2 regions of the Glutamicibacter sp. BS14 genome follow, and region 1 is predicted to be linked to the other one. Evidence: riboswitches for the same ligand, from Rfam matches in the RefSeq annotation. Region 1 holds a riboswitch; the other holds the start of a gene.
What was found. Region 1 has a riboswitch for glycine ahead of cycA (D-serine/D-alanine/glycine transporter). Riboswitches for the same ligand answer to the same signal wherever they lie in the genome.

Region 1 (15,409 bases):
GGCAGCGGCCGTCAACGCACGGCACCTGGCCTCGACCATGGACACTCTGGTTTCCCTCGGTGTGCTCGCGGCCTACTTCTTCTCTGCAGTGCAGCTGATCCTCGATCCGCAGCTGACCGCCCATATCGGCATGTCCATGTCCGAGCATGCGCTCTACTTTGAAACTGCCGGCGTCGTGGCCACCTTGCTGCTGCTGGGCCGTTTCCTGGAGCACCGCGCCAAGTCCTCGGCATCCGATGCGCTGAAGTCCTTGCTGAACCTGGGCGCCAAGGATGCAGTGGTGCTTCGCGACGGCGCCGAAGTGAAAATCCCGGCCGTGCAGGTGCAGGTCGGGGACCATTTCGTGGTGCGCCCCGGCGAGAAGATCGCTACTGATGGCGTGGTCATTGACGGCGCCAGCGCGGTAGACACCTCGCTGCTTACGGGCGAATCGGTCCCGCAGAAGGCCGGGCCCGGCGATGAAGTCACCGGCGCGACCTTGAATGCCTCGGGCCGGCTGGTGATCGAAGCTACCCGCGTTGGCGCGGACACCACCTTGGCCCAGATGGGCAAGCTGGTCTCCGAAGCCCAATCGGGCAAGGCGCCCATTGCCCGCCTGGCTGACCGGATATCCTCCGTCTTCGTGCCGATCGTACTGGCCATTGCGCTGCTCACGTTCGTGACCTGGTTCTTTGCCAGCGGCGATCCCTACCAGGCGTTCACCGCTGCGGTCGCCGTGCTGGTCATCGCCTGCCCCTGCGCGTTGGGCCTGGCGACCCCGATCGGCTTGCTGGTCGGTACCGGCCGCGGCGCGCAGCTGGGCATCCTGATCCGCGGCCCGCAGGTCCTGGAAGATACCCGCAAGCTGGACACCATCGTGCTGGACAAGACCGGCACCGTGACCACCGGGGTCATGGCCCACCAGGGCACCCAGGCCATCGACGGAGTCGATCCCGATGAGGTCCTGGTCTTGGCCGGTGCCGTGGAACACCATTCCGAGCATCCGATCGCCCAGGCCATCGCCAAGGCCGCAGCCGGCTTGGGCCCGCTGCCCGAAGCCAGCGACTTCGATTCCGATCCGGGCGGCGGCGTGGTCGGCACGGTCAACGGGCATCGCGTTGCCGTAGGCCGCTTCAGCTGGCTCGAAGCCCAGGGCGCGTCCTTGGATGACTCCGCCAAGGCCATGCTCGCGGAAGCCGAGCAGGCCGGCGCGACCGCCATCCTGGTCGCGGTGGACCAGCAGTTCCAGGCAGTGATCTCGGTGGCGGACAAGATCAAGGACAGCTCCGCAAAAGCTATTGCCGAACTCCAGGAGCGCGGCCTGCGCGTGGTGCTGCTGACCGGCGACAACCAGTCGGTGGCTACCGAGGTTGCCGCCCAGGTAGGCATCAAGGCCGAGGACGTATTCGCCGGGGTCTTCCCTGCCGGCAAGGCCCAGGCGATCACCTCATTGCAAGAGCAGGGCAAGGTCGTGGCCATGGTGGGCGATGGGGTGAATGACGCGCCAGCACTGGCGCAGGCCGACCTCGGCATCGCCATGGGCTCGGGCACCGATGTGGCCATCGAAGCCGCGGACATCACCCTGATGGGTAACGACCTGCATCAGGTCACGCAGGCCATCGACCTGTCGGCCCGAACCCTGTCCACCATCAAGATGAACCTGTTCTGGGCTTTCGCCTACAACACTGCCGGCATTCCGATTGCGGCCCTGGGCTTGCTGAACCCGATGATCGCCGGAGCGGCCATGGCAGCCAGCTCGGTGCTGGTGGTATTGAACTCGCTGCGGCTGCGACGGTTCGGGAAGTAGCCCTCCGTACCTCCCCACGCGGGGCATCGGTTGAACCGATGCCCCGTTTTGCCGCATCCATGCCCTTGCTTCCCGAATCATTACGAAGCGGAGAATCCCCCATTTCGCCAGCCACTTTCCACGATTGGCGTGGCCAAGCGGTTATCCGGGGCCCGAAGTGTGAAATTGCGACTTGCACCACGTTCATTTTTCTGCGCATACTGTGATGGCAATCACCACATATGCCGTTGATGCGTGGCGGGAGAGATCCGCTCACACCATGGGCGGGCGCCGTAGGAGCAATTTCCTCCCCGGGAAACTCTCAGGCACCTGTACCGCTACGAACAGGCACCTCTGGAAAGCAGCCCAGGTTCGTCCGGGCTCACCGAAGGAGCAAGCTTCACCCAGTATTCGGGTGGAAGTGAAAACTCTCAGGTTGTAATACAGATTGGGGAGGGACCAAGAACAGTGCCGCACCGAGCGCACCAGTTTCGAGGGACTCCCCGTGGCATTCGCAGCAACTGCTCTGAGCGCAGCATGCCGCGCAATGCCCAGCTGGAATCCTTCCTAGTCGGATGCGTTCTTCAAAGCGAGCAGCTGCTCTCCAAGCCTTCAGGGCTTGGGGGCAGGAGCGCTTCGAGGCGTCACACCACACTCCTGGAAGGCAATCAGCATGAGTACCACCAGTTCTGGCCCCGCACTCGAACGAGGGCTCTCCAATCGTCACATCCAGCTGATCGCCATTGGCGGCGCCATCGGCACCGGCTTGTTCATGGGCTCCGGCAAGACCATCTCGGTAGCCGGCCCGTCGGTCATCTTCGTCTACATGATCATTGGCTTCATGCTGTTCTTCGTCATGCGCGCCATGGGCGAACTGCTGTTGAGCAACCTGAACTACAAGAGCTTCGCCGACTTCGCCGGCGACCTGTTAGGCCCTTGGGCCGCATTCTTTACCGGCTGGACCTACTGGTTCTGCTGGGTTGTCACCGGCATCGCCGACGTCGTGGCCATCGCCCATTATGTCGCCTTCTGGTGGGGCGATTTGCCGCTATGGATCCCGGCACTAGCCTGTATCGTGCTGCTGCTGGTTCTGAACCTGGCGACAGTGAAGGCTTTTGGCGAAACCGAATTCTGGTTCTCGCTGATCAAGATCGTCGCCATCGGCGCACTGATCGTGGTTGGCCTGGTTATGGTGATCACCGGTTTCGAGCACAACGGTGCTTCTTCATCCTTCGCTAACCTGTGGAACGACGGCGGCATGTTCCCGACCGGCTTCATGGGCTTCGTAGCCGGTTTCCAGATCGCGGTCTTCGCCTTCGTTGGCATTGAGCTGGTTGGCACCACCGCGGCGGAAACCAAGGACCCCGAAAAGACCCTGCCCAAGGCAATCAACTCGATTCCTGTCCGCATCCTGTTCTTCTACGTTGGCGCGCTGATCATCCTGATGGCCGTGACCCCCTGGGATCTGTTCTCCGCTGCGCAATCGCCATTCGTGGGCATGTTCGCCCTGGCCGGTCTGGCTGGCGCCGCTGGCATCATCAACTTCGTGGTCCTTACCTCGGCGGCTTCGAGCGCCAACTCGGGTATCTACTCGACCTCCCGCATGCTCCGTGGCCTGTCCATGGAAGGCGATGCACCGAAGACGTTCACCAAGCTGTCAGGCCGCAAGGTTCCGCGCAACGCCCTGATGTTCTCCTGCATGTTCCTGCTGGCCGGCGTCGCACTGCTCTACGGCGGCGATTCGGTCATGGGAGCATTTACACTGGTCACCACCGTCTCGGCCCTGTGCTTCATGTTCGTCTGGACCATCATCCTGCTCAGCTACCTGGTCTTCCGTGCTCGTCGCCCGCACCTGCACGACGCATCGAAGTTCAAGGTCCCTGGCGGCAGCTTCATGCCATATGTTGTGCTGGCATTCTTCGGCTTCATCTTGTGGGCCCTGACCACCCAGACCGATACCCTCATGGCTATGGCCATTACCCCGATCTGGTTCCTGATCCTGGCTGCAGGCTACCTGGTCATCCGCCGCAACCCCCAGCACCAGGCACTGCGCGCCGCGCACCTGGCCAAGGTGGCGCACGAACGCTATGAGGCCTCCGCCTACCGTGATGCGGAATCCTTCGCCAAGCGCGAAGCGGAAACCGCCGCACAGGTTGCCGAGGACATCCGCCAGTAGCCCGAGCACTTGACAGCTCTCTCAGCCGGGCCCCGGCATCACCAGATGCCGGGGCCTAACTGCATAGTCGCTGGGATCGCTACCGCAATAGCCGGGGTCGATGCGATCATGATGGCAGGCAGCAACCACTTGCATAGTCCGACCCGCTGCCGCTTGGAGGAGAGAACCATGGCATCAACCGGTCCGTTACCGCGCTTCGAATTCGATCAGAGGCTGGGCGCCTTGCCTGATTGGAAGCGTGATGACTTGGGTTTGCGGGCCGCTTACCGTTTCGATTGCGCGAGCACGGCCTTGCAGTTCATTGTCCAGGTAGGCCTGCGCGCCGAGCAGGACAACCGGCATCCGCACCTGGAGTGGCGGGTTACCATCGTCGAGCTGCGCCTAACGCACAACCAGCCCGAGCATCTGGGAACACTGGACCTGGAATTAGCCCGCCATATCTCCATCGAGGCCGGCAAGCTCGAAGCGCAGGTTGTCACCGAGCACTGGTAGCCCCCGGCGTTCGGCCTTGGCGGCGGCGGGCCACCAGCAGCGAAATGGCGATGCTCTGCACCGCACCCACCAAAGCGCCCAGCGCCGTCATGGAAATGCGGTCGATGAGCAGGGACGCGGCCGGTTCAGGGCTGACCAGGTGGACCATGAGCAGTGCGGTGACCGTCATGAATACCATCCCCACCGCATAGTTGCGCAGAATCACCAGCTCGATGACGAACTGCGAGGCCAGCGCAGCGGCCAGGATTACCCAGACCGGGGAATCGAAGGCGAAAACTATTGCGGTCAGCGCTACGCCAATGCAGGTGCCTGCGCAGCGCTGCAGCCCGCGGGCTACCCGCGCATAGGCATCAGCGCCGGTGACTGCGGCGATCGCGCCGAGACTGGCCCAGTACCAGTGGCCGTCGCTGAGCAGATGCCCTGCGATTCCCGCCAGCAGCACGCCCGTGCCCATTTGGAGCGATTGGGCCATGGCCCGGCGCGAGGGCGACCAGGCGTATCCGGAGCGCAGGGTATGAAGCAGGTTGGCTTTGCGCATCGACAGGCCAAGCATCAGCAGCATGCTGAAGGCCATTGTTCCGCCGCCGGCCAGCAGCACCCCGGTGAAGCTTTGCGAAGTGGCCGGGATGCCCAGGCAGGCGCCGCCGGCGAAGACCGCGAAGACCGGTCCCGGCGGCATCCAGCGCGTGGCATGGGAGACGTAGTTGGCGCCAAAACCAATGAATGCCAGCACGAGCACGCGTACCGGGAACGGTGCCTCGATGAGCGAAAAATAGGTGCCCAGCAGCATTGCGGCCAGTTGCACGATACCTGCCGAGAGCTGCTGCCAGAAACGCGGCGCGTACGCGTCGAAACGGCCGAAGACCGCGCAGAAGGCGCCGAACGCTGCATACATTGCCCAGTCAAGGCGGCCAAGGCCGGCCAACAGGATCAGCGGCGCGGCCAGGCTGATCGTCGCCTTGGCTGCCGGGATGAGCGACGGGCGGTGAGGGGCCACGACGACGCTGCGCTGCACTATTTCTTCTAAGTGGCGCTTCACTGGCGTGCCTCGCCGTCCTGCGTAGCGACCAGCTGCAGCAAGGCGCGCAGCTGCTCCCGCTGCGGCTCATCCAATGCGCCGAAGACCTTGGCTTCGTTATGCGAGGCAGCCTCCATCGCCCGGGCAGCGAATTTCCGGCCCTCGGGAGTCAGCGTGATGACGTTGCGGCGGCGGTCCTCCGGATCAACTTCGCGTTCCAGGATCCCACGGCTCGACAGCTGATCGAGGTAGGCCACCAGATGGCCGCGGTTCACATTCGAGCGATCTGCCAAGTTGTTCTGGGAGATGCCGCCGAACTCCTCCAGCGCGCAGATGATGGTGAAATGATGCCGGGACAAGGACTCGGATTCCATCAGCTCGGTGAGCTCCTGGGTGCCGATGCGTCCGGCTCGGGCGGTGAGATAGCTCAGCGAGTTCCATTGGAACTGCGGAATCCGGTGTTCGTTCATCCCTTCAAAATATCATTTCAGCTTGAAACGATTTCGCCCTGAAGCAGTTTATTCGATGTATCTCACACGCAGCTGGCGCGCGTTCCATCGCCAGCTGCGGTCCACGGAATCATCGTCTCTTGGAATGTGAGGGCTCGTTCTCCTTGGCCGCCGCCATAGTGCGCCGCCTGTCAGAGCCGAAGATCAGCCAGGAGGAATTTGGCGCCCAGCTCGCCGATGAGGATGGCCGGGGCATTGGTGTTTCCGGTGGTGATCTTGGGCATGATCGAGGCATCGATGACGCGCAGCCCTTCCAAGCCGCGTACCCGCAGCTGCGGATCCACCACGGCCTGCGCATCCGTGCCCATGCGGCAGGTACCCACCTGGTGGTGGTAGGTCACTACGTTGTTCCGAATGTAATCCTCCAGCTGCTCATCGCCGCGTATTTCTTCGCCCGGGTAGATTTCCCTCGCTCCCCAGTCCCCGGCCAAGGCATCTTGCTCCACCATCGCGCGGCATTGCTTCATCGATACCAGGAATGCCTGCATATCCCGCGGATCATCCAGCGCATTCAAATCGATGTTCACCGGGTCATCCAGGCCGGGCCCGCCCAGGGTGATTTCGCCGCGGCTGTGCGGGGTGACGATCCCGGAGTGCAAGGTGAAGGCAGTGCCGTCGACCGGTTCCATGCCCGGGGAGTACATGGGCACGGCGAAGAAGATCGGCTGGGTGTCCGGGCGATCCAGGCCCTCGCGGGATCGGGTGAACATGTGCGATTGCGAGACGGAGACCCCGGCACGCGGGGCGGGTATCGCGCGGGTGGTGGTTTCGGCAATCACCGGTGCCAGCAGGTGGTCATGCAGGTTCTTTCCGACCTGATCCAGCTCATGCAGCGGCATGACGCCCGCGGCTTCGAGCTCGGCCACCGGGCCGATGCCTGAGCGCAACAGGATTTGCGGGGATCCCAGGGCACCGGCGCTGAGCACCACCTCATCCGCGCGCAGCTCCTGCAGCTGCCCGCCGATCCGATAGCGCACGCCTACCGCGGATCCGGATTCGAGGATCACCGAATGCACCTCGGCGTCCGTGATGATTTCCATGCACTCGCGCACCGGCTTCAGATAGGCCTTCCAGGTGTTGATGCGTTCGCCGCCAGCAACGTTGATCTGCTCCTTGGAAACGCCTTCCAGCTGCTCGCCGTTGTAGTCGGGATTGAACCGGATTCCGGACTGCACCGCGGCGTCGATAATCGACTGGTGGATCTCATCCAGCTCGTAGTCGTTGTCCACCGGCACCAGCCCATCGCTGCCGTGGAATTCGCTGGCGCCGCCAGAGAAGTTCTCGATTTCCTTGTAGATCGGCAGGACATTCTTCCAGGCCCACTGCTCGCCGCAGTCCTTGGCCCAGTCATCGAAATCCTGCGGGGCGCAGCGCACCCAGATGGTCGCATTCAGCGCGTGGGAACCGCCGAGCACCTTGCCCCGTGGCAGGTGCATCGGCTTGTTCGCTGCCCCGGCCATCGGGACGGTGTGGTAATCCCAGTCGTCCTTGCTATGCCACAGCTCGCCCATGCGCGAGAGGTCGTGGATGGCAGGGTTGGTGTCCTCGGAGCCAGCTTCGAACAAGGTCACCCGCGCCCCGGCATCCACGAGCCGGCGCGCGACCACCGAGCCAGCCGAACCTGCGCCTACGACTATGACCGACTTGCTGCCCATGGGTATTCCTCCAGCTAGGATGCCTGCGAAACTTGTTTCTCCCAGCCTGTACAGGCCAGCGGGTTTTCCCTTGGCATCCGGCGCACAACAATTGGCATCGCGTGCGCGTTTTTACCCTACGGGCCGCTTAGATCCCCTTGCGTGCCGCACGCAGTTCATCGACACGCACCAGCACCACGCCGCACACAATCAGCAGGCCGCCGAACAGCTGCACCGCACCCGGCAGCTCGGAGAGCAGCAGCCAAGCCCACAGCACCGCGAAAAGCACCTCGGTCAAGGAGATGAAGCTGGCCACCTTGGACCCCAGTTCCCGGGCGGCCATCACACCGGTGGTGTAGGAGAACACGGTGGCGATCAGGATCAGCCCGGTCAAGGCCAACCACCACGGGGTTTCATATCCAGCAAATGATCCGCTGCCGGCGGCCCACTGCATTGGAAGGATTCCCAAGCCGCCAACCAGCAGCATGGTTAGCGCGCCAACGGCCATGCCACCGGCCGACAGCATGATGGGTGGCAGCGCGCCATCGACCTTGGCGCTAATGAAGAAGTAGACCGTCAGGCCCACCGCTGCCCCCAAGCCCCAGAGCACGCCGATCGGATCAATCCGCGTGGTGCCGGTCAGATCCAGCACCGCCACCAGGCCTGCCAATGACAATAGGGTGCCAGCGATCGTTGCCGCCGACGGGCGCTTCTGGTGCTTGGCCCAGAGCACCAGCACGATGAGCACCGGAGCCAGATACTCCAGCAGCAAAGCCACCCCGACATCCAAGCGCTGCACCGCCAAGAAATAGCACAGCTGGCAGGCTCCCACTCCAAACAATCCGAAGAGCACAATCGACACCCAGTTGGTGCGCAGCAACGTCCAGCGGCCGCGCATCGCCAGGACCGCAGGGATCGCCAGGACCAGCGCGGCGCCGGCCATGCGTGCGGCCACGGCCGCAGTGGGACTCCACCCTGCTTCGAAAAGCCCCTTGGCGAAGGAGCCGGAAATCCCGAAGGCCGCGGAGGATGCCAGCGCAATCCAGATCCCCCGGGACTGGCTTTGACGCAGTACTGGACTGCCGGCAGTGGCGGCCGGAAGGCCGGAATCAGACAGGTCGCTCATGAGGGTCTTTGAAGTCTTTCGCGAAGAATTTCATGCCGCCGTTCAGGGGCAAATGGGGGTATGAGCATGACGATACGGTTAGGCTTGAGTGGCAGTCAATCTACCCAGCTTCCAGGAACGAATTATGACCTTTGCACCAGATATCGAAGCTTCATTGAAGTCCGTGGTGAACCTTCTGAATACCGAGGTGCAAATCGTGGATATGCTCTCCACCGTCGCTGATCTCGATGAGTTCCTTGATGCCGAGAATTTCGAAGGCTCCCGCGCGCACAACCAGGCAGAGCTTCGCTCCATTCGCCAGTTGCGTTCCCAGCTGAAGAACATCTGGATAGGTACCGAAGAAGAATCCGTCTTCCGGGTCAATGCGATCCTGCGCAACGCCAACGCCCAGCCTCAATTGATCAAGAGCGAATCGCTGGGTTACCACCTGCACGCCACCACCAACAGCACCCCGCTCTACGACCGCATGGCCGTGGACGCCGCGATGGCACTGGCGGAAGTGATCCGCTCCGGCGGATTGCAGCGGCTGCGGATCTGCGCCTCGGAGGACTGCGAGGCGGCCCTGCTGGATCTGTCGCGCAACCGCTCCAAGCTGTACTGCGATACCGGCAACTGCGCCAACCGCGAGCACGTGCGCGCCTACCGTGCGCGCAAAGCCGGAAAACGTATCGACTAGCCAGAACCCCGACACTGAGCACACCAAGTCTAGTTTCGTCCGTGATCGGCCAGCGCCCCTGCGCACTTCATCACCACGCTGCCATCCCAATCTCGGTGGCAACACCCCCCGGATCATTGGTTAGACAGGGGCAAGACACCATGCCGAGATTGGTCGGCCGACAGTCCCTATGATCCTCTTTTTAGGGACTATCAAAAAGATAACGGGCCAGCACGTGGCCAAAATGGCGTTGGGCGATGCCCCTCGCCTTTTACCTTGCCCGGGCCATATGATGAACACACAACCGGGATACCGGCAGTTGCAGTAGTGGAAGGGGCAGGTCATGACTCAGGAAACCCACGCTTCGGATGATTACGAGGCACGGATAGAAGCAGCTGAGAGCGGACCATTGAAAGCCGCGGCCCGCTGGGTTGTAGCTCTGGCTTCTGCCACGCTGGGCGATGCCGAGTACGAAGCGAACGAGCCCCAGGTAGTCGTGCATTCCCGCCAAGACGATTCGGTACTGCTGCGCATGACAACCTCCAGCCTCGAAGAAGCTGAGCGGCTGATCGTCCAGATCCGCGCGGATTTGGAGGCCTTGGGCACCGAGGAGTTCAAAGCGGAATGGGAAGGCGCAGGCGACAAGCCCTAGCTGGATGGGCCAGCGGCTAGTTTTCGACAAGAATCCCGTCGATATCCGCATACACCATCGCGCCCGGTCGGACCTTCACATCCCCGATGCTGATCACTTCATCCACCGAACCGTGCGAGCGCTTGACGGTTTTGCGCGGGTTGCTGCCCAGTGCCTTGATCCCGAGTTCCATCTCAGCCAGTGCCGCACGGTCGCGTACGGCGCCGCTGATGATGACCCCGGCCCAGCCATTGGCTTCGGCATTCGCGGCAATCATGTCACCCATCAGGGCGTAACGCAGGGATGCTCCCCCATCGACCACGAGCACTGCGCCATTGCCCGGGAAGCTCAGGATCTCCTTGACCAGGCCGTTGTCCTCATGGCACTTCACGGTACGTGCCGGCCCGTGGAAGGACAGCCGCCCGCCAAAGTCCTGGAATTGAGCCGAGACGGACTGCAGTGCATCCCCATGCTGGTCGTAGAGGTCGGCGGTGCTGATCGGTTCCTGGTGCATGGTGTTTCCTTCATGAGCTGCGATAGTGGTCCACCACACAGCTTAGCCCGCAGTGCCCGCAACCCCAGCGCATGACGAAAGTGTCAGAGATTCAGTTCCGCTTCATAGGCCTTGGCGTCCAAGGCGCCGAGGCGCGAATTGCGGCGGCCGAAGCCCAGATAGATCGCAGCTCCCACAGCCATCCAGATGGCGAAGACCAGCCAGGTGATGCCAGCCAGGTTGAACATCAGGAACAGGCAGGCAGAGATGCCCAGAATCGGGGTCACCGGATACAGCGGGACGCGGAAGGTCCGTGGGGTATCCGGCTGGGTTTTGCGCAGGTACATTACCGAGACACCTACCAACGAGAAGGCGAACAGGGTGCCGATGCTGGTCGCTTCGGCCAGCTGGCCCAGAGGAATCAGCGAGGCGGCAATGGCCACGACCGCGCCGGTGACGTAGGTGCCGATGACCGGGGTGCGGGTGCTGGGCGAAACCTTGGCGAAGAAGCGAGGGATCAAGCCGTCGCGGCCCATGGAGAGCAGGATGCGGGTCTGCCCGTACAAGGTGGTCAGCACCACCGAGACGATCGCGATCACCGAGGCCAGGGCGAAAGCCAAGACCATCCACTTCTGTCCGGTGATTTCGGAAACAATCTGCACCAGGGCGGCTTCTGACTCGGCGAACCAGTTCCACTCCCGGGCGCCAATGGCAGCTACGGCAACCAGCACGTAAATGGTGGTTACCAGCACCATGGCGATCATGATTGCCCGCGGCAGGTCCTTCTGCGGATTCTTGGCTTCCTCGCCGGCGGTCGAGGCCGCGTCGAAGCCGATGTAGGAGAAGAAGACCATGGACGCTGCCCCGGTCACGCCCGCGGCGCCCATGGGCAGCAGCGGAGCGAAGTTCCCGGCATTGAAAGCGGTGAAGGCGACCACCACGAAGAAGACGAGGATGGCGATCTTCACGATCACCATGACGGTGTTGGCCAGTGCCGATTCGCGGGCACCGCGAACCAGCAGCAGGGTCGCCAAGATGACCACGATCAATGCCGAGAGGTTGATGACGCCGCCGTCGCCCGGGCCGGCGGCCAGGGCTTGGGGCAAAGCCAGGCCGAAGATCTCCAGCGTCTGGTTCACGTAGGCGCCGGCACCCACCGCCACCGCTGCCGCGGAAACTGCGTATTCCAAGACCAGGCACCAACCGCACACCCAGGCCATGCCTTCGCCCAGCGTGGCGTAGGAATAGGAATAGCTGGAGCCGGAGACCGGGACCATGCCCGCCATTTCGGCATAGGAGACCGCCGAAAGCAGCGCGGTGATGCCGGCCAGCACGAAGGCGATCCAGATCGCCGGGCCGGCGACCGGAACGGCAGATCCGAGGATCACCAGGATGCCGGTGCCCAGGGTGGCTCCGACGGAGATCATGACCAGCTGGGTGACGCCCAGCGAGCGCTTGAGCGTCCCGAGCCCGGCGTTGTTCGCGGCGTCGTTGGCCATCGCCTGGATGGACTTGCGCCGTCGCAGCTGCTTGCCCAGTGGGGTGCGGCCATGCTGATCAGAGATACTCGTGCTACTCACTTGAAATCCTTGGTGCGTGCTTGAGGCGTCCTGCCTCGATCAATTGGCCCGGCAAACGACAACGCGCTGGGACTATCTGTGGATGGACAGTCTCAGCGCGTCATGCCGCGTGGCTAAGCTTTATTATCAGTCTTCAAACTTCTTGTCCGGGTTGGATGAGGATCGGTTTACCCCGGTCCCCTTTCCCAGGTCAGGATCATTGTCCTTGGCAGCCATGGTCATCACCGAGATGACCAGCAGGCTTGCGACAAAGGCGATGCCGAAACAGGCCAAACCGATATCGAAGCGCAAGGGATTCTGCGATCCGCCGGTGGAGCTAACCAAGCCGACCACGCCGGCGACGATGGCCAGGATCAGCGAGAAGCTCAGTGGGCCCTTGATTGACTGGCTCCACGGTTGCTTCTTCTTGTTGTTTCCCACCAGGAACTCCGTTTCTACTTTTACTGCAGACCTAAAGACTAGTTGCTTTCCTGGTCCGGCGAATTGATCGTGGTCGGGGCGGCTGCCTTCATTTCATGGCGATGGCCGAAGGCGGCAATCAGCGCGAAAACGGCCAGAACGATAGTTCCGCCGCCAATCAGGCCGAACAATGCGTGCACATCCATGCCACCGCTGAAGCACAGCGAAATGGCCAAGATCACGCCCACCGCGCCGGTAACCAGCTGGTTCCTGAACGGCGGGAAGGCCTCGCGATGCTTGGCAAAGACGATGAGCTCGGCAATGCCTCCGGCCAGGAATGCAAAGGCACCCACATAGCCGACCCAGGCAATCGAGCTGACGAAGATGGTGGCGATACCAGCCAGAAGCATCAATCCCGCACCCAGCGCGTAGGGGGCGCGCGACTTCTCCGGCGCGCTTTCCACAGATACGTACTGCCACATGAACACGCCAGTGACAACGAGGAACGCTGCCGTGGAGTAAGTGACAACTTTGTCATCTGCGCCGATCCAGAAAATCGACATCAGGGCATAGGCCAGGGCCGTCAGGCCGCGCAGGAAGACCGGGCGGAAAACATCTGAAGCTTGAACTGGGGTGGTTTTTGGTGCAGGCACAATTTCTATTCTACCGCTCATAGAACTAACCGCCACTTCGCCCGGGGTTAATCACATCAGCCACGGCGGCGAATCAGCGACTGGTCCAGATCCCCGATGCTCGCCGCGCCCATCAGCTGCATAGTCACTTCCACTTCCTTGGCCAGCAATTCGATGGCACGGCTGACGCCTTCCTCTCCCCCAGCCATCAGGCCGTAGAGGTAGGCGCGGCCAATCAGCACGAAGTCCGCTCCGGCACACAGCACGGCGACAATGTCCGCGCCGGACATGATGCCCGAATCCATGATGATTTCCATGTCCTCACCGACTTCGGCACGCACTTCGCCCAAGGCCTCGAAGGCGATCGGCGCGCGGTCCAGCTGCCGTCCGCCGTGATTGGAGACCACCAGTCCGTCAGCACCGGCGGCCTGTGCCTTGGCAGCGTCTTCGCTGGTGAGCACGCCCTTGACGAAAAGCTGGCCCTTCCACAGCTCGCGGATCCATTTCAGATCCTCGAAGTCCAAGGAGGAATCGAACATGGAGTTGATGATCGTTGGCAGGTCTGCCGACGTATCCGACAGCGATGCGAACTTCAGCGAATCGGTGGTCAGGAAGTTGTACCACCATTCGGGTCGGTACGACGCATCGAGCACGGTCTTCACGGTCAATTCCGGCGGGATCTTCATGCCGTTGCGGGTATCGCGGTGGCGCTGGCCGGCTACCGGGGTGTCCACGGTGACCAGCAAGGTGTCATAGCCCGCTGCAGCAGCACGTTCCACCAGCGCCCTGGACTTTTCCCGGTCCTTCCACAGATAGAGCTGGAACCATTTGCGGCCCTCGGGTGCCGCCTCGGCGACCTCCTCGATGGATCGGGTGCCCATGGTGGACAGGCTGAAGGGAATCCCTGCTTTCTGGGCAGCCCGCGAGCCGCCGATTTCGCCCTCGGAGTGCATGAAGCGGGTGAAACCGGTGGGGGCGATGCCGAAGGGCAATGCCGATGGGGCACCGGCAATGGTGGTGGAAAGATCCGACTGCGCGGTTCCGTGCAGGATTCGCGGCAACAGCTCAACGCTGTCGAACACCGCTCGGGCGCGGGTCGCGGTGATTTCTCGCCCGGCAGCGCCATCGACATAGTCGAAGGCCGCGGCGGGGGTGCGGCGCTTGGCGATCTTGCGCAGATCCCAGATGTCGGCGGCACCGGCCAGCCGGGCGGCGCGAGGGCTAGTGGAGGGGAGCTTGAACTTCATCAGGCTGACCAGTTCGGCCACGTCGGGCAGTTGGCGCTTGAGATTACCCATGGATTGTTCCTTTACTTCGGTGGAAATTGCCGGTCTAGTACAGGGTGCGCGAGCTTGCGCGGGTGCCGATGAAGATTGCAATGGCCGAGGACAGGCAGCACAGCGCCAGGTATCCCGCTGGCATCGCGATGGAGCCGTTGCCCGCCTGCAAGAGCGCAGCGGCAATCAGCGGCGAGAGCCCAGCGACGATGGCGCCGTTCAGTTCGCGCGCGATGGCAATCCCGGAGAAGCGCACCGAGACGGGGAACAGCTCGGTGAGGAAGGCCCCTTGGGCACCGGAAGTGCACGGGATCACCAGCGCGTAGCCGGCGGCGATGCCCAGGAACCCGAGGGCGAACTCGCCGGTGGAGATCAGTGCGAAGATCGGGAAAGCGAGGACCAAGCCTGAAATGTTTCCCGCCGCCAGCACCTTGGAAGCGCCGAACCGATCGGCGAGCCAGCCGCCCACCGGCGTGAGCAATACGGAGACCAAGGAGCCCAGGGTGACCGCCAGCAGCGCATGGCTGCGTTCCATGCCGCTGGTGACCATCAGGCTCAGCGCGAAGACCGCAAGGATGTAGTTCACCGCGTTATGCCCGGTGATGGCCAGGAAGCCCAGGGCCACGCGGCGCCAGTGCGCGGCGAAGACCTGCACGATGGGGAGCTTGGCCTGCTGCTGCTCGGCACGGGCCGAGGCCATGGCGGCGGCATAGTCAGGGGTCTCTTCCAGCTTGTTGCGGATGTAGATGGCCACGACGAACAGCAGTGCCGAGACCAGGAATGGGATGCGCCAGGCCCACCCGAGCAGTACCACGTCACCGGCCAGCGAGACCAGGAAGAAGCACACGGTGGCCAGCGCGATGCCCAGCGGCGGGGTGGACAGCACCAGCGAGGTGTAGAACCCGCGTTTTCTCGGCTCCACGTATTCGGCCACCAGCGTCATGGCACCGGTCAGTTCCGCGCCAGCGCCGAATCCCTGGATCAGGCGCAGCAGCACCAGCAGGCCCACGGACCACACGCCC
Region 2 (15,409 bases), 430 kb from region 1:
TTTCGGGCTGAGTTTCGGGTTGGGCGCCTTGGGCATTGGCGAGTCCGAACCCGTGCCGGCGAGCAGCCTGCCGGCCGATCCGCTGTTCTATGCCCTGCTGGTGATCCTCTTGACGCCCTTCCAGTGCGCAGCTGAAGAGCTTGTTTTCCGTGGCGCGTTCATGCAGGTCATCGGCAGCTGGCTGAAGCATCCACTGTTCGCCATCCTGCTTCCAGTTCCCTTCTTCACCATCGGCCATCTCTACGATGTCTGGGGGCTTCTCGATGTGGCGGCGTTCGCTATCGCGGCAGGCTATCTGACCTGGCGCACCGGTGGGCTTGAAGCAGCGATGGCGATGCACATCATCAACAACACCTTCTTGTTCCTGCTCGGTGCAATGGGCGTAGTTGATCTGAACGCCACGGAATCCAACCCGGTCTCGCTGGTCTTCTCGGTGTGCTTCATGGCCCTATTGACCTTCGTGCTGGTGAAGCTGGCAGACAGGCAAGGCATTGCGCGTACGGCAGGCCCGATTCCAGCAGCAGAGCGCCGTCCGATGCTGCAGCCTTGGCAGATGAACCAGCCACCGGTTCACCCTAGCCAGGCCTACTGGGCTCCTCCGGCCTACCAGCCTGGACAGCAGCAGAACTCCGATCACGGTTCAGATGTTTCCCCACCGGCTCCCCCGGCAGCCGGCCCGTCAGATCGCTAGGCACCAGATAGCTGGAACGCAAAAAACGATCCGCGCAGGATTTCCTGTGCGGATCGTTTCTTTTAATGAACTGTTCAGGATTTGGCCCAGCGCAGCAAGGCTGCGATTCCTGCACCGCCAGGAATCACCGAATCCGGTACATAGCGAATGCTGGCATCGGTCAGCGCAGTGGCCCGCAGGAGCACTTCTGGCGCCGGCCATTCCCCGACGACCAACTCTGCATGGTCATCTCCGTCCTGATGGGCAATCCATGGTTCGGCGCTCAAGGCGCGAAGGGTATGCTCGCTTTGGTACTGTCCAACCAGCACCATTTCGGCTTGCGCCGATTGGAGCGCAGTGACAACTTCATCGAGACCGACAGCAAGCTGCGCTTTGCCGTTGCCGGACTGCGCAGCGATCTTCGATTCCAATTCAGCCAGGGACTTGGCTTTCACTTCCTCTACAAGCTTGGTGATTTGGGCATCGACTTGCTTGGTGTCCGCACCCCCGGTGCGCGTATGCGAGTCGATGACTTCTACATAGTCCTTGAGCGCCACGGGTACTGCCCCGAGCACTAGTTCACGAGCCTTGATGTCGCCCGAAAGAATGATCAGGCGGACGTAGTTCTCGTTGGACATTTCACTGATCAGCTCGGCAACTTCGTCAGCGTTTCGACGAGCCATCTCATCGGCGGCGGCCTGCGCCTTGGGCTGGTCGTATTCCCCGGGCACCTTGCGTGCATGGTGGATTTCCTCGGGCAACCCGACGATGCCACGGCTGCCCAGGCGTTCAGGTGACGCCGTATTGTAGAGGTGCACCTCGCCTCCGTCCTTGCTGACTTCAGCTACGAGGTAGGAGAACGATCCGCCACGGGCGCGGGCCAGCGCCGTGAAGTTCGGGAACGGACCCACATCAACCGATGAAGTTTGGACCTTGAGGCCTGGGATGACTTCGTTCAGGACGATTTCGCCGTCATGAACAGCTACGAACCGTGCTACTGGTGCTCGCAGTCCCTGGGCTGGCTCCAGTGCGCCGATCAGTGCTTGGACATCGCTGGGCTGCGCCTGCTGGCTCTTGAGCAGCTTGGCTACCTCGTCCGGAAGCCGGTCTGCTGCTTCCTGGGCGGCAGTGGTTCCCAACGATGCATCCACGAGAGCTGTGCTCCACGAGCCGTTTCTCCGATAGAGCGAAGCGTCGATTCCATTAGAATCCGCGCGTAGTGCCATGCTGACTCCCTTCCGCACGCGACCCTTGGCCGCGGTGCGACTAGATCCGTGGCACTAACCTAACATCACTATTCAGTGGCTGGAAGAGGTAACCAGAAACTATGTCGTTGTTTGGATGAAATCAGCATGGCAACTTGCGTTTACCAGCGGCCGTGCCAGTATTGGGCGGGGAATGCCATCGGTGCACCCAATTCCTGCGCCGAACGGTTAGCCCACTGCGGATCGCCCAGGGCAGCGCGCCCAACGCAGACGCCGTCCGCTTGCCCGGTCACGACGATCTGCTCTGCCTGCATCGGCTCGGTGATGACGCCGACCGCGGTAACGAAGGCATCCTGGGGCAGCGCTTCCTTCACTGCCTGAGCCAACGGCACTTGGTAGCCCGGACCAGACGGTCCGTTGAACTTGCCAATTCCTGCACTGGAGAGGTCGAAGTGGCGCACACCGTAGCCGTAGAGTTCCTTGGCGATCCGAACGGTGTCAGCAATGCTCCATCCATCGTCCACCCAGTCTTCTCCGGAGAAGCGAATGCCCAGGGCCTTGTTTTCCGGCCACACGGCAGCCACAGCCTCGATGACTTCACGCAGGTATCGAGTGCGATTCTCGAAGCTGCCACCGTATTCGTCGGTGCGCTTATTGGTCAGCGGCGACAGGAATTGGTGCACCAGGTAGCCGTGCGCGGCATGGATCTGGATCAGGTCGAATCCGGCCGCGTCGGCACGCTTGGCCGCATCAGCCCAGTCCTGCACCGATGCCTGGATCTGTTCCACGCTCATCGCGGTAGCTGGCTTCAGCCCGTAGAGCTCGCTGGGCGAGGAAGTGAAGGTTTCCCAGCCGCCATCTTCCGCGCTGATGCTGCCGGATTTTCCAGCTTCTTCAAGATCCTTGAGCCAGCCATAGGTCGATGCCTTGGCTCCGGCGTGCGCCAGCTGCACGCCGGCGGCTGCCCCATGGGCGCGGATGTATTGGGCAATCGGTTTCCAGGCTTCGGCCTGCTCGTCATTCCACAGGCCGGTATCGCGATCCGAGATCCTGCCTTCAGCTGCCACCGCAGTTGCTTCGGCGATCACCAAGGAGTATCCGCCATGGGCCATGGAACCCAGGTGAGCCAAGTGCCAGGTCGTTGGAACGCCGTCGCGTTTTTCCACGGAATACTGGCACATCGGCGGAAGCACGACGCGGTTGCGAAGCTTCAGGCCTGCTCCGCTTCTGGCCGGGACGGTAAATTCAGTAAAGAGCTTGCTATGAGGCATACCTGTTACGACGCTGGGGTGCGCGAATTTATTCCGCGCACCCCAGTGCAGCTGCAGGCTATCCAAGAATCAGCACGGCCACCGACAGGTAGACGATCAGCCCGGCGGCATCCACGAAGGTTGAAATGAAGGGGTTGGAAAATACCGCAGGATCAACCTTGAAGAATTTACCGATGATCGGCATCACCCCGCCGACAGCGGCAGCAATGCTGCACAGTGCCACCAGGCTGATGCCTATCACCAATCCGATGCGCAGTTCGAAAATGCTCCCGGCCACCACCAGCGCTATGGCGCCCAGGCACAGTCCCAGGACCGCTCCGATTCGCACCTCGCGCATCAGCACCCGCCAGAAGTCGCTTCCCCGCACATCCCCCATGGCCAGCGCACGGGTGACAGTGGTCGCCGCCTGGTTGCCGGTGTTCCCGCCAATGCCCACGATCAAGGGGATGAACAAGCTAAGCACCACCATCGACTCCAGTGTCTGCTCGAAACTGGACAGCACCTTGACCGTCAAGGTGGCGCCGATAGCCAGGACCAGCAGCCAGATGACGCGCGCCTTCACCAGGTGGCGCAATGGCGTCCCCAGGTAAGGGCGGAAGAGCGGATCCGTTCCGGAGCCGTACGCGGAGCGGCGCTCTTCGGCATCCTCTAGGATCGCGATCGCCATGGGCAAGGTCAGCACTCCCAGCAGGCGATCTTCCCGATCAAGCACCGGGAGCATCCCTGCCTTCCGATCCACCACCACCCGTGCCGCGCTCGTCTCCGGCTCGCAGGCCTGGACGACCGGGCTCTGGGTGCACAGTTCTCCGATCGTTGTCCCGGCCGGCTCGGTGAGCAACTCGCTGAGCTTGATGGTGCCAAGCAGCCGGCGTTCATCATCGATCACCAGGATGTGCTGCGCGTTCTCGCAGTTCCCGAGGCGTGCGCTGATGCGTTCCAGGGTTTCGGCCACAGACAGCTGCGGGTGGGTCGAGATGAAATCCGGGGACATCGCCCTGCCGGCGCTTGATTCCGGATAGCCCAGCAGGATTCCGGTTTCCTGGCGCGTGGCCGTCGGCAGCCCTGCCAGCAGTTTCGTGGCCACCATCGCTGGCAGTTCATCGAGCAGCGCTACCCGTCCCGCGGCGGGGAGTTGGGCGAAGGCATCGATGACGGTCTGCGACTGCAGCGCCCGCACCAGGTCGGCTTGCACCGGGGCGTCGAGTTCCTGGAAGACCAGTACCGCGGTCTGCTTGTCCAGCAGCCGGTAGGCCAGGGCAGCCTCCGTGGCATCCAGTGCTTCGAGGTGCTCAATGGTCTGGGCGATGTGCAGACCGCCCAGCAGCCCTGCCGCGAGCTGGAATTCTGCGTGATTGAGATGGGAGCGCAAGGCTCGCGAAATAGTAGAGAAGTCTACCTTTTCTGGAGAAAACATGATTTTGGTCCAAATGGTTCATTTGGCGCGTGAATACAAGCCTGCCAGCAACTTCTCACCGCTTGACCACCCCATGAATACAGGGAGATAAATCAGTCAGTATTTGCGTGCAGGACCAGGCGCCGGTGACATGTACAAGAGTCACGAACTCGTTGGGATCCCATGGCGGGATGCTGCCAGATTCGGCTGATTCGGCTACGAGCGTCCGGGTGAGTTCGTGTGCATAGATCGACTAGAACTGTCTTCCACGACACTCACCTCCTCGAAACTGGTTTGCGCTAGCGCGCATCAGGCCTAGTCCCAGTTCTATCAGCTATGGCTGGGAATTGCCGGACTTGGGGGCCAAGATCACATTTAAACAGTTCGGGAGGTCTGCAGTGCAGGCCTCCCGAACTGGGTCATGCGTTACTGGGAAATCAGCATTCCACCACGTTGACGGCCAGGCCGCCCATCGCAGTTTCCTTGTACTTGTCGCTCATGTCCTTGCCGGTTTCGCGCATGGTGATAATGACTTCATCCAAGGTGACGTGGTGTTCGCCGTCGCCCATCAGCGCCATCTTCGCCGCGTTCACTGCCTTGGAAGCAGCGATGGCGTTGCGTTCGATGCAAGGGATCTGGACCAGTCCGCCGATCGGGTCGCAGGTCAGGCCAAGGTTGTGTTCCATGGCGATTTCCGCTGCGTTCTCTACTTGCGCTGGGGTGCCGCCAAGAATTTCGGCCAGGCCGCCAGCAGCCATCGATGATGCCGAACCGACTTCGCCCTGGCAGCCGACTTCGGCGCCGGAGATCGATGCCTGCTCCTTGTACAGCACGCCGACGGCACCAGCGGTGAGCAGGAAGCGTACGACAGCGTCGTGCTTTTCCTCCTCATTCCAGTACTTTGCGCCCGGTGCGTAGTGGGTGGCGTAGAACAGCACGGCTGGGATGATGCCCGCTGCGCCGTTGGTCGGAGCGGTGACCACGCGTCCGCCGGAGGCGTTCTCCTCATTGACGGCCAGCGCAACGAGGTTGATCCATTCCTGCCAGTAGACCGGATCCCGGTCCTTGTCTTCCTTGCGCAGGCGTTCATGCCATTCCGGCGCACGGCGGCGAACTTTCAAGCCGCCGGGCAGCACGCCGGTGCGTTCCAGCGCGGAATCCTTGCAGTCTTCCATCACTTCGTAGATGTGGACCAGGCCGTTGCGGATCTCGTCGCGGGACCGGTAAGCCATTTCGTTGGCCATCATGATGTCGGCAATGGACAGGCCGGTTTCCTTCACATGTTCCAGCAGCTTGGCTGCCGTGGTGAAGGGATAGGGCTGCTTGTTCAGCTTCTCTTCGAGGTTCTTCTCGATGCGGTCTTCGGCGCCTTCGCGCACGATGAAGCCGCCGCCTACGGAGAAGAAGGTCTCGTTGGCGATTTCGTTGCCGTCAGCGTCGAGGGCAATGAACTTCACGCCGTTGGTGTGGCGTGGCAGTACGGTGAGCGGATGCTGGATCATGTCTTCGACCTTGTAGTTCAGGTCCTTGCGCTGATCAAGCTGTTCGGCCAGGTGGAGGATTCCAGTGGCTTCCATGTCCGCCAGACGGTCATCGACCTGTGATGGCAGCACGGTTTCAGGTTCGAAGCCTTCAAGCCCCAGCATGATGGCAGTGAAGGTGCCGTGGCCGCGTCCGGTAGCGGCCAGGGATCCGTAGACATCAACACGGATATTTTCCAGTGCGTCCAGTTGGCCTTCTCGGATTACTTGGGCAATGAATGCGTGTGCTGCACGCATTGGTCCCACGGTATGGCTGGAAGACGGTCCGATGCCAACCGAGAAAAGATCGAATACGCTAACCGCCATAGCGGGTCACATCCTTAGAACTTGGGTAATCCGAGAGCTTCTGCCCCGGATCTGTGGAGTGTGGTTCCAGAGGCTTGCGGCCACCGCACGTACCGTGCAGCGCCTGGACCTCTGGATGTTGAAAGACCGCGGGCCCGAAAAGCGAGTATTTCCACCTTCCGGGCCCACATCCTAATCAGATGATGCTACTCGGAAACCTTAGCCAGTTCCGGGTACAGCGGGTGGGCCGCGGCAAGCTTCAGAACACGATCCTTCAGCTCCGGCAACACCGCCGTATTACCCTCAGCACCAGCAATCAACGTCTGTGCAATGATCTCCGCAACCTCAGCGAACGCAGCCTCCGAGAAACCACGGGTAGCCAACGCCGGAGTACCAATACGCAACCCCGAAGTCACCATCGGCGGACGAGGATCAAACGGCACCGAATTGCGGTTCACCGTGATCTCCACCTGAGCCAAAAGATCCTCACCCTGCTGCCCATCCAACTCGCTATTACGCAAGTCAACGAGCACCATGTGAACATCCGTGCCACCAGTCAAAACGCTGATGCCCTTGGCCACAACATCTTCCTGGGTCAAGCGCTCAGCCAAAATACGCGCACCAGCCAACGTCCGCTCCTGGCGCTCCTTGAACTCCGGCGAAGCGGCAATCTTGAAAGCCACCGCCTTGCCAGCAATCACGTGCTCCAACGGACCACCCTGCTGGCCAGGGAACACCGCAGAATTCAGCTTCTTCGCGATCTCCGCATCATTCGAGAGAACAATGCCGCCACGAGGACCAGCAAGCGTCTTATGCGTCGTGGAAGTCACCACGTGAGCATGCGGAACCGGCGAAGGATGCAACCCGGTCGCCACCAAGCCAGCGAAGTGCGCCATATCCACGAACAGGTACGCGCCGACCTTGTCAGCGATCTCGCGGAAGCGCTGGAAATCCAGCTGGCGAGGGTACGCCGACCAGCCAGCAACGATCATCTTCGGCTGGTGCTCCACAGCAAGGCGCTCCACCTCGTCCATGTCCACTTCGTAGGTTTCCTCGTCCACACCGTAAGGAACGATGTCGAACAAGCGACCCGAGAAGTTCAGCTTCATGCCGTGGGTCAGGTGGCCACCGTGGTTCAGATTCAGCCCCAGCACGGTATCGCCTGGACGCACCAGCGCGTGGTACACCGACGCATTGGCCTGCGCACCGGAATGCGGCTGAACGTTGGCGAACTTCGCCCCGAACAGCTCCTTGAGGCGCTCGATAGCCAACGTCTCAATGACATCGACCTCCTCGCAACCGCCGTAGTAGCGGCGGCCCGGATACCCCTCGGCATACTTGTTGGTCAGTACCGAACCCTGCGCCTGCATAATTGCCTGCGCAGTGTGGTTCTCCGAAGCGATCATTTCCAGGCCGCGCTGCTGGCGAGCCAGCTCAGCGTCAATACGCTGCGCGATCTCCGGGTCCAGCGAAGCCAGCGACTGGGTCAACGTTGCAGCGGCAACGGATTCAAAAGTCTGGTTGCTCATTACTCGACGTTTCCACCGTTCGCGCTTGCGTAGTCAGCTGCCGAAAGCAGCGGACCCTCTTCGGCGACCTCAACGGTGAACAGCCAGCCGGCACCGTATGGGTCTTCGTTCAGGATGCCTGGGTTGTCCACTGCCTCGTCGTTGATGGCAACGATGGTGCCGGTCACTGGCGAGTACAGGTCGGAAACCGACTTGGTGGACTCGACTTCGCCACAGGTCTCGCCTGCGGTAACGGAGTCGCCGACCTCTGGCAGGTCGACGTAGACCACGTCGCCCAGGGCGTCGGCGGCAACCTGGGTGATGCCGATCTTTGCTGGGGACGATGCATCGATCCACTCGTGTTCGGCCGAGTAGCGCAATGACGAAAGAACTTTACTCACGGTATTTCCTCTCCCAAGGGAATTAGCGGGCGATTTGCTTAGCCCTACTGATGTTTAACGTTACTTGGCTCGGGTGTAGAACGGCAGTTCGACTACGACAAAAGGCAAAGTCTTACCACGCAGGTCTACCTCCAGCTCGGTTCCCACTGCACCGAATTCGGCGTCGACATAACCCAGTGCAACCGGGTAGCCCAGGGTTGGCGAAGGCTGGCCGGAGGTGATTTCACCGATGGTTGCGCCGTCCTTGACGATGGCGTAGCCGCCGCGGCCGGCGCGCTTGCCCAGGCCCTTGAGGCCGACGAGCTTGCGTGGCGGGGTCGCACCGCGCAACGCTTCCAGGGCTTCGCGGCCCACGAAGTCCTCTTCCTTCTTGAAGGAGACCACCGGGCCGAATCCGGCATCGAACGGGGTGCGTTCCAGGGACAGCTCGTTGCCGTACAGCGGCATGCCGGCTTCAAGGCGCAGCGAGTCGCGGGCAGCCAGGCCGCAAGGAACCAGCTCGTGGTCCTTGCCGGCGTCAACGCTCTTTTCCCAGAGGGCTGCCGCATCCTCGTTTTCGATGATCAGCTCGAAGCCGTCTTCGCCGGTGTAGCCGGTGCGGGCCAGCAGCACGTCGATGCCGCCGAGCACCACCTTCACCGCAGCGTAGTACTTCAGCTCGGTGACAGCCTGGGCGGTTGCTTCGTCGGCGGCCAGCTTGCGCACAATCGCCTCGGCGTTCGGTCCCTGGACGGCGATCAGCGACTGGCGGTCCGAAGCGTCGTCCACGACGACGTCGAAGCCGGCGGCGCGGGCAGCCAGCTCGGCGGCAACCACCGGGGCGTTGCCGGCGTTGGGCACGACGAGGAACTTCTCCTCTTCCAGGCGGTAGACGATCAGGTCGTCGATGATCTTGCCCTCGGCGTCAAGGATCAGCGAGTACTTCGCCTTGCCGACCTTCATGATGCCCAGGTTCCCTGCCAGGGCGGTGTTCAGCGCCTTGCCGGCTTCCGGGCCGGAGAGGTAGACCTCGCCCATGTGGGACAGGTCGAACAGGCCAGCGGTGGAGCGCACGGCCTTGTGCTCTGCCAGTTCCGAACCGTACTTCAACGGCATGTCCCAGCCGCCGAAGTCGGTGAAGTTGGCGCCGAGAGCTTCGTGCTGCGCGTGCAGCGCGGTGTGCTTGAGTGCTTGGGTAGTCTCAGTCATCTCTAACTCTTCCTTAGTCTTCGAAGGCTTCGGGAGCCGGGCAGGAGCAGATCAGGTTGCGGTCGCCACCGGCGCCGTCGATGCGGCCCACGGTTGGGAAGTACTTGTCGAACTTCAGGGTCGATACCGGGAAGGCCGCCTGCTCGACCGAGTACTTGCGGTCCCACTTGCTGTTGACCACGGCGGAGACCGTGTGCGGAGCGTTGCGCAATGGGGACTCCTCGATGCTGTAGGCACCGGAGAGGACCTCGTCCATTTCCTGGCGGATGGTGATCATCGCTTCAATGAAGCGCTCGATCTCGGCCAGGTCCTCGGATTCGGTGGGCTCCACCATCAGGGTGCCTGCCACAGGGAAGGACAGGGTCGGCGCGTGGAAACCGAAGTCGATCAGGCGCTTGGCCACGTCCTCGGCGGTGACCCCGGTCTTGGCGGTCAGTTCACGCAGGTCCAGAATGCACTCGTGGGCAACCAGGTCCTTGTTGCCGGTGAACAGTACCGGGAAGTGCTCGTTCAGGCGCTTGGCAATGTAGTTCGCGTTCAGGATCGCGTGCTTGGTGGCTTCGGTCAAGCCGTCCCCGCCCATCATCGCGATGTAGGCCCAGGAGATCGGCAGGACGCCGGCCGAGCCGAAAGCGGTCGCCACCACCGGCACGCCATCACGCTCGGAGTAGGTGCCCGAAGCATCGCCTGGCAGGAATGGCAGCAGGTGCTCGCCAACGCCGATTGGGCCTACGCCTGGACCGCCACCGCCGTGCGGGATGCAGAAGGTCTTGTGCAGGTTCAGGTGCGACACGTCGCCGCCGAACTTGCCTGGCTGGGCCAGGCCAACCATGGCGTTCATGTTCGCGCCATCGATGTACACCTGGCCGCCGGCGGCGTGGACCTTGTCGCAGACCTCGCGCACGTCGGAGTCGTAGACGCCGTGGGTGGATGGGTAGGTGATCATGATGGCTGCAAGGACGTCCTTGTTGGCCTCGATCTTGGCATCCAGGTCGTTCGCGTCGATGGTGCCATCGGCTGCGGTCTTCACGACCACCACGCGCATCCCGGCCAGCACTGCCGACGCGGCATTGGTGCCGTGGGCCGAAGCCGGAATCAGGCACAGATCGCGCTGGCCTTCGCCGCGCGAACGGTGGTAGTCCGAGATGGCCAGCAGGCCCGCGTATTCGCCCTGCGAGCCGGCGTTGGGCTGGATCGAAACGCCAGCGTAGCCGGTGATTGCGGTCAGGCGCCCTTCCAGGTCGGTGATCAGCTCGCGCCAGCCCTCGGTCTGCGCTGCAGGCGCGTAGGGGTGGATCGAGGCGAATTCCGGCCAGGTGATGGATTCCATTTCGGCGGCCGAGTTCAGCTTCATGGTGCACGAACCCAGCGGGATCATGGTGCGGTCCAGGGCCAGGTCGCGGTCCGAGAGCCGGCGCAGGTAGCGCATCATCTGGGTTTCGGAGGAGATGGTGTTGAAGATCGGGTGGGTCATGAAGTCGCTGGTGCGCACCTGCCCTGCCGGGATCTCGAAGCCTTCCGGAGCCGAGAGCTCTGCGCCGAAGACTTCAAGCAGGGTCTTGACTACGCCCGAGGTGGTGGCCTCGTCGGTGGAGATGCCCACCTGGGTCTCGCCCACCTTGCGCAGGTTGATGCCTGCTTCGATGGCCTTGGCAATGATGGCATCGGCGTTCTCGACGTTCACCACAACGGTGTCGAAGAAGGAGTCCGAAGCCAGGGTGTAGCCGCCGGAAACCAGCGAGCTGGCGATCACCCGGGCGTGGTTGTTGGCGCGCGAGGCGATCTGCTTCAGTCCGGCTGGGCCGTGGTAGACCGCGTACATCGAAGCGCAGATGGCCAGCAGGGCCTGTGCGGTGCAGATGTTGGAGGTGGCCTTTTCGCGGCGGATGTGCTGCTCGCGAGTCTGCAGGGCCAAGCGGTAGGCAGGGACTCCGGCGTCATCGGCCGAAACGCCCACCAGGCGTCCTGGCATGGAACGGGTCAGGCCATCGGCCACGGCCATGTAGGCAGCGTGCGGTCCGCCGAAGAACAGCGGCACGCCGAATCGCTGGGTGTTGCCCACGGCGATATCGGCACCCTGCTCGCCCGGAGGGGTGATCATGGTCAGGGCCAGCAGGTCGGCAATCACGGTAACCATGGCGCCGGCTTCCTTGGCGGCGGCGATGATCGAAGCGTGGTCCGCGATCGAGCCGTCGTTGCCAGGCTGCTGCAGGACAATGCCGGAGATCTCGCCCTCTGGCAAGCCTGCGGAAAGGTCGGCAATCTCGACTTCGAAGCCCAGCGCGTCAGCGCGGCCCTGCACGACCTTGAGGGTCTGCGGGAAGATGTTGGAGTCCAGCACGGTCTTGCCCTTGGACTTCTTCTTGTTGGCGCGGCGCATCATCAGCACGGCTTCGGCGGCGGCGGAGGATTCATCCAGCAGCGACGCGTTGGCGATGGGCAGGCCGGTCAGGTCCATGACCATGGTCTGGAAGTTCAGCAGGGCTTCGAGGCGGCCCTGGGAGATTTCCGGCTGGTACGGGGTGTAAGCGGTGTACCAGGCTGGGTTTTCCACGATGTTGCGGCGGATCACGGCTGGGGTGATGGTGTCGTAGAAGCCCTGGCCGATCATCTGGGTCTTCATGACGTTCTTCGAGGCAAGCGCACGCAGGTGGGCTAGGGCTTCGGTTTCGCTCAGGGCGTCTGGGATATCCAGTGCGGAGTCCTGGCGGATGTCTGCCGGAACGGCGGTGTCGATCAGTTCTTCCAGGCTGTCGTAGCCCAGGGTCTGAAGCATGGTGGTGACGTCGGAAGGACGTGGGCCGATATGGCGTGAAACGAATTCAGTATTCGCTCGTGCCGAAGTCTGCGTGATGGTCATGGTGCTGGTATCTCCATGGGATCTGTCTTGGCGCATGCCAAAGGAAGGTCTTTTTACCTCCCCATCCCTGTTGCATAACCTGAGAGTTTTACGCATCCAGCAAACCAAGCCGGGCACTTGCACCTTCGGTGAACCGGAACGGGCCGGTTTCTTTCCAGAGTTGCCTCATGATGGCGGTACGGGTGCCTGAGAGTTTCCTGGGGAGGAATTGCTCCTACGGCGCCCGTCCATGGTGTGAACGGGACTCTCCCGCCATCCGTCTATGGCGCGCGCTGCCGGCCGGAGACCTGCAGCACACCACCATGTTACCTGCCCCGCCCCCAAGGTCAAACAGGAGCGGGGTCCGGAAAAGTCATAAATGCGTTCAGTTGGCGTCGGCAGTTAAACGGATGTAATCAGGATATTTCGCTGACAAGGAATCACCCGACGAGGTGCCGGTGATCCGGCGCTTGACCCACGGAGCCAAATGCTCTCTGGCCCAGCCCAATTCCTGCTTCAGCTTTTCGCCGCGCGAGTTCACGGCCAGTTCCGGCAGGGACGGCTGCTGGATCCTGGAGGACCAGTTTCCCTCGGTGATCCGATGGGTGCCGAGCACGTCAAGGACCTTCGAAGCCATCAGCGTGTGGCCCAGCTCGTTCATGTGCAGCCGATCCACCGCCCAGTAGCGCAGATCGGAGAATTCGCGCCACCGCCAGTAATCGGCGATCACCGCGCCGTACTCGTCCGCGATTTCGCGAACCTTCTCGTTGTAAATGGCCGTGCGCGGACGGGTCTTGGAGAACAACGGTGACTCCACGGTGTCGAAACCGGTGAACAGCACGACCGCGCTTCCGGCTTCGGCAAAGCGGCGCACCATGCCTTCATAGCCGCGCATCAGCGCATCCAGGTCCGCCTTCGGGCGCAGGATGTCATTGCCACCGGCATAGATGGTGACCAGATCCGGGGCCAGTGCGAGCGCCTGGTCCAGCTGCTGGTTGATCACCTGCCCGATCTTCTTGCCGCGCACCGCCAGGTTGGCGTATTCCCATTCGCCTTCGGCGCAGAGCACTTCCGAAACCCGGTCCGCCCAGCCGCGGACCTGGTTGGGCCGGGTCGGATCCACATCGCCAACGCCTTCGGTGAACGAGTCACCTAGTGCCACAAACTTCTTCACTTCGCTCCTGCTTCGTTCCATTCCCGATGGGTTTACTACGCGTTGCTGCCGGCAGCCTGGGCCGACATGTTCTTCTGCATGATCAGCTGGCGGGCCAGCTGGCTGAGCTTGACCCCGGTGGAGATCTCCTTGACGCCTTCATTGCGCGAGGGGATGAAACCGAAGCCCAGCTGGTGGGCTGGATCGGCGAAGGCCAGCGAGGAATTCGCACCGTCATGGCCGTAGGCGAAAATCGATCCATAGTTGTTGCGCGCGGTGGCCTTCATGAACCCCAGGGCGAAGGCCTGCAGCAGCCCGTTGGTCCGGTCATGGCCGTAGACCAGCTCGGTGGAAACCTGGGACCAGGTGTCGGCGGTGAGGAATCCGCGGGTGGCGCCCAGTGCCGGCACTGCACCGAATGAGGCGGCATAGATTGCGGCGAGGCCTTGGGCATTGGCGACCGCGCCCATGGATGCGGGGCCCAGTTCGCGCACCTGCGGCGCGTTGGCCAGTTCGTGCCAGTTGTAGACCGGGCCGCTTTCCAGCGCGAAACCGGAGGCCGAGTTCACCGAAAGCCCGGCCGGGGAGAACGGATCGAAGAATTCCGGTGCGGCGTCAGCGCCCGGCAATACATCGCGGTAGCGCGATTCCAGCGCGGGGTCCTGGCCGATGTATGCTTCGGCTCCCAGCGGCTTGCGGATGCGCTCCTCGAAGACTTCTTTCAGTTCCTTGCCGGTGACCCGGCGTACCAGTTCTTCCATGAGCACGCCCATGGTGATCGCGTGGTAGCCGACAATGTTCTGGCCCAGCGGCCAGACGCTTGGCATGGAAGCGAGCACCTTGGCGTATTCGGCGGAGTTCAGGAGGATCTCGCTGGGCACGCCCCCGGGCACTCCGAGCACTCCCGCTTGGTGGCTGAGCACCTCGCCGACGGTGAGCTGGGCTTTCCCGTTGTCGCCGAATTCCGGCCAGTAGGTGGCAATTGGCGCGTTCGGGTCGATCAGCCCATCTTGCACGAGCAGTGCCACGACCAGCGCGCCCAGGCCCTTGGTGCAGGAGAAGACGCAGGTCAGCGCGTCACCAGAGAGGTGCTCGCCGACACTGTGGCTGAGCACCAATTCGCCGCGGTGGTACACGGCCAGCTGCGCCGAATAGCCTTCTTCCTCAGCGGCTCGCGCCTCTAGTGCTTCCGCCAGGGGCGCGAACTCTTCAGTGATCACCGATTGCATCTAAATCCTTCAAAGTGCTTGTCTCTCATCAACTAACCCTAACCGCTTCGATCCCATGGCCCGGTAGTTCCACACGCTGACCCGACACCTAGCATATAGGTACGTCAGCTCACAGCATTGGCTTGTTTAAGCCACTAATCGACATTTCACTACCGCTGGACCCCAAGTTCTGTGAGCCAGCCTTGAAGCCGGTTTGCCCACTTCATGCGCTGACCCTAAAGTTGTAATGTTTGCCTACAAAATTGAAGGAGATGATCTCGATCGCATGACTGTGAACAGTGACACGGCCGTTACCGACGGCAAAGAAACAGAACTCCGCAGGGTGATTGGCCCGAAGCTGCTGCTATTCCTCATCATGGGCGATATCATCGGCGCCGGAATTTTCGCCATCACCGGCAAAGTTGCCGGCCAGGTGGGCGGAGCCGCCTGGCTGCCGTTCCTGATCGCTTTCACGATCGCGACCCTCACCGCCTTCAGCTACCTCGAACTGGTGACCAAATACCCGCACGCGGCCGGTGCTGCCTTGTACATCCACAAGGCATTCGGCATCCACTTCGTCACCTTCCTGGTGGCGTTCACCGTGGCTTGCTCGGGCATCACCAGTGCCGCCACCTCGGCCACCTTGGTGGGGCGCAACCTGCTCATTGGCATTGGCCAGTTTGTCGAGGGTGTTCCCAACACCCCGGAAGCGGGCATGTGGGCAGCTATTGCGATCATCGTGATCCT

Region 2: linked by a shared signal. The riboswitch ahead of gcvP (aminomethyl-transferring glycine dehydrogenase) and the one ahead of cycA (D-serine/D-alanine/glycine transporter) in region 1 are both predicted to bind glycine.

The regions. Positions count from the first base shown of each region.
Region 1 is NZ_CM167801.1:1,019,015-1,034,423, reverse strand. It holds gene AC1Z36_RS04945 (heavy metal translocating P-type ATPase) at 1-1,786, shown strand, start outside; glycine riboswitch at 2,015-2,113, shown strand; glycine riboswitch at 2,114-2,222, shown strand; gene cycA (D-serine/D-alanine/glycine transporter) at 2,439-3,941, shown strand; gene AC1Z36_RS04935 (4a-hydroxytetrahydrobiopterin dehydratase) at 4,110-4,433, shown strand; gene AC1Z36_RS04930 (FUSC family protein) at 4,417-5,472, opposite strand; gene AC1Z36_RS04925 (MarR family winged helix-turn-helix transcriptional regulator) at 5,469-5,921, opposite strand; gene AC1Z36_RS04920 (GMC family oxidoreductase) at 6,092-7,615, opposite strand; gene AC1Z36_RS04915 (EamA family transporter) at 7,743-8,720, opposite strand; gene AC1Z36_RS04910 (CGNR zinc finger domain-containing protein) at 8,845-9,396, shown strand; gene AC1Z36_RS04905 (hypothetical protein) at 9,719-10,027, shown strand; gene rraA (ribonuclease E activity regulator RraA) at 10,044-10,520, opposite strand; gene AC1Z36_RS04895 (amino acid permease) at 10,604-11,998, opposite strand; gene AC1Z36_RS04890 (hypothetical protein) at 12,206-12,499, opposite strand; gene AC1Z36_RS04885 (DUF308 domain-containing protein) at 12,538-13,131, opposite strand; gene AC1Z36_RS04880 (alpha-hydroxy acid oxidase) at 13,188-14,408, opposite strand; gene AC1Z36_RS04875 (MFS transporter) at 14,443-15,409, opposite strand, start outside.
Region 2 is NZ_CM167801.1:1,448,545-1,463,953, reverse strand. It holds gene AC1Z36_RS06900 (CPBP family intramembrane glutamic endopeptidase) at 1-691, shown strand, start outside; gene AC1Z36_RS06895 (baeRF2 domain-containing protein) at 766-1,896, opposite strand; gene AC1Z36_RS06890 (oxidoreductase) at 2,037-3,146, opposite strand; gene mgtE (magnesium transporter) at 3,205-4,560, opposite strand; gene AC1Z36_RS06880 (L-serine ammonia-lyase) at 4,977-6,386, opposite strand; gene glyA (serine hydroxymethyltransferase) at 6,572-7,894, opposite strand; gene gcvH (glycine cleavage system protein GcvH) at 7,894-8,274, opposite strand; gene gcvT (glycine cleavage system aminomethyltransferase GcvT) at 8,335-9,462, opposite strand; gene gcvP (aminomethyl-transferring glycine dehydrogenase) at 9,476-12,322, opposite strand; glycine riboswitch at 12,487-12,584, opposite strand; gene AC1Z36_RS06855 (SGNH/GDSL hydrolase family protein) at 12,687-13,463, opposite strand; gene AC1Z36_RS06850 (serine hydrolase domain-containing protein) at 13,511-14,683, opposite strand; gene AC1Z36_RS06845 (APC family permease) at 14,949-15,409, shown strand, end outside.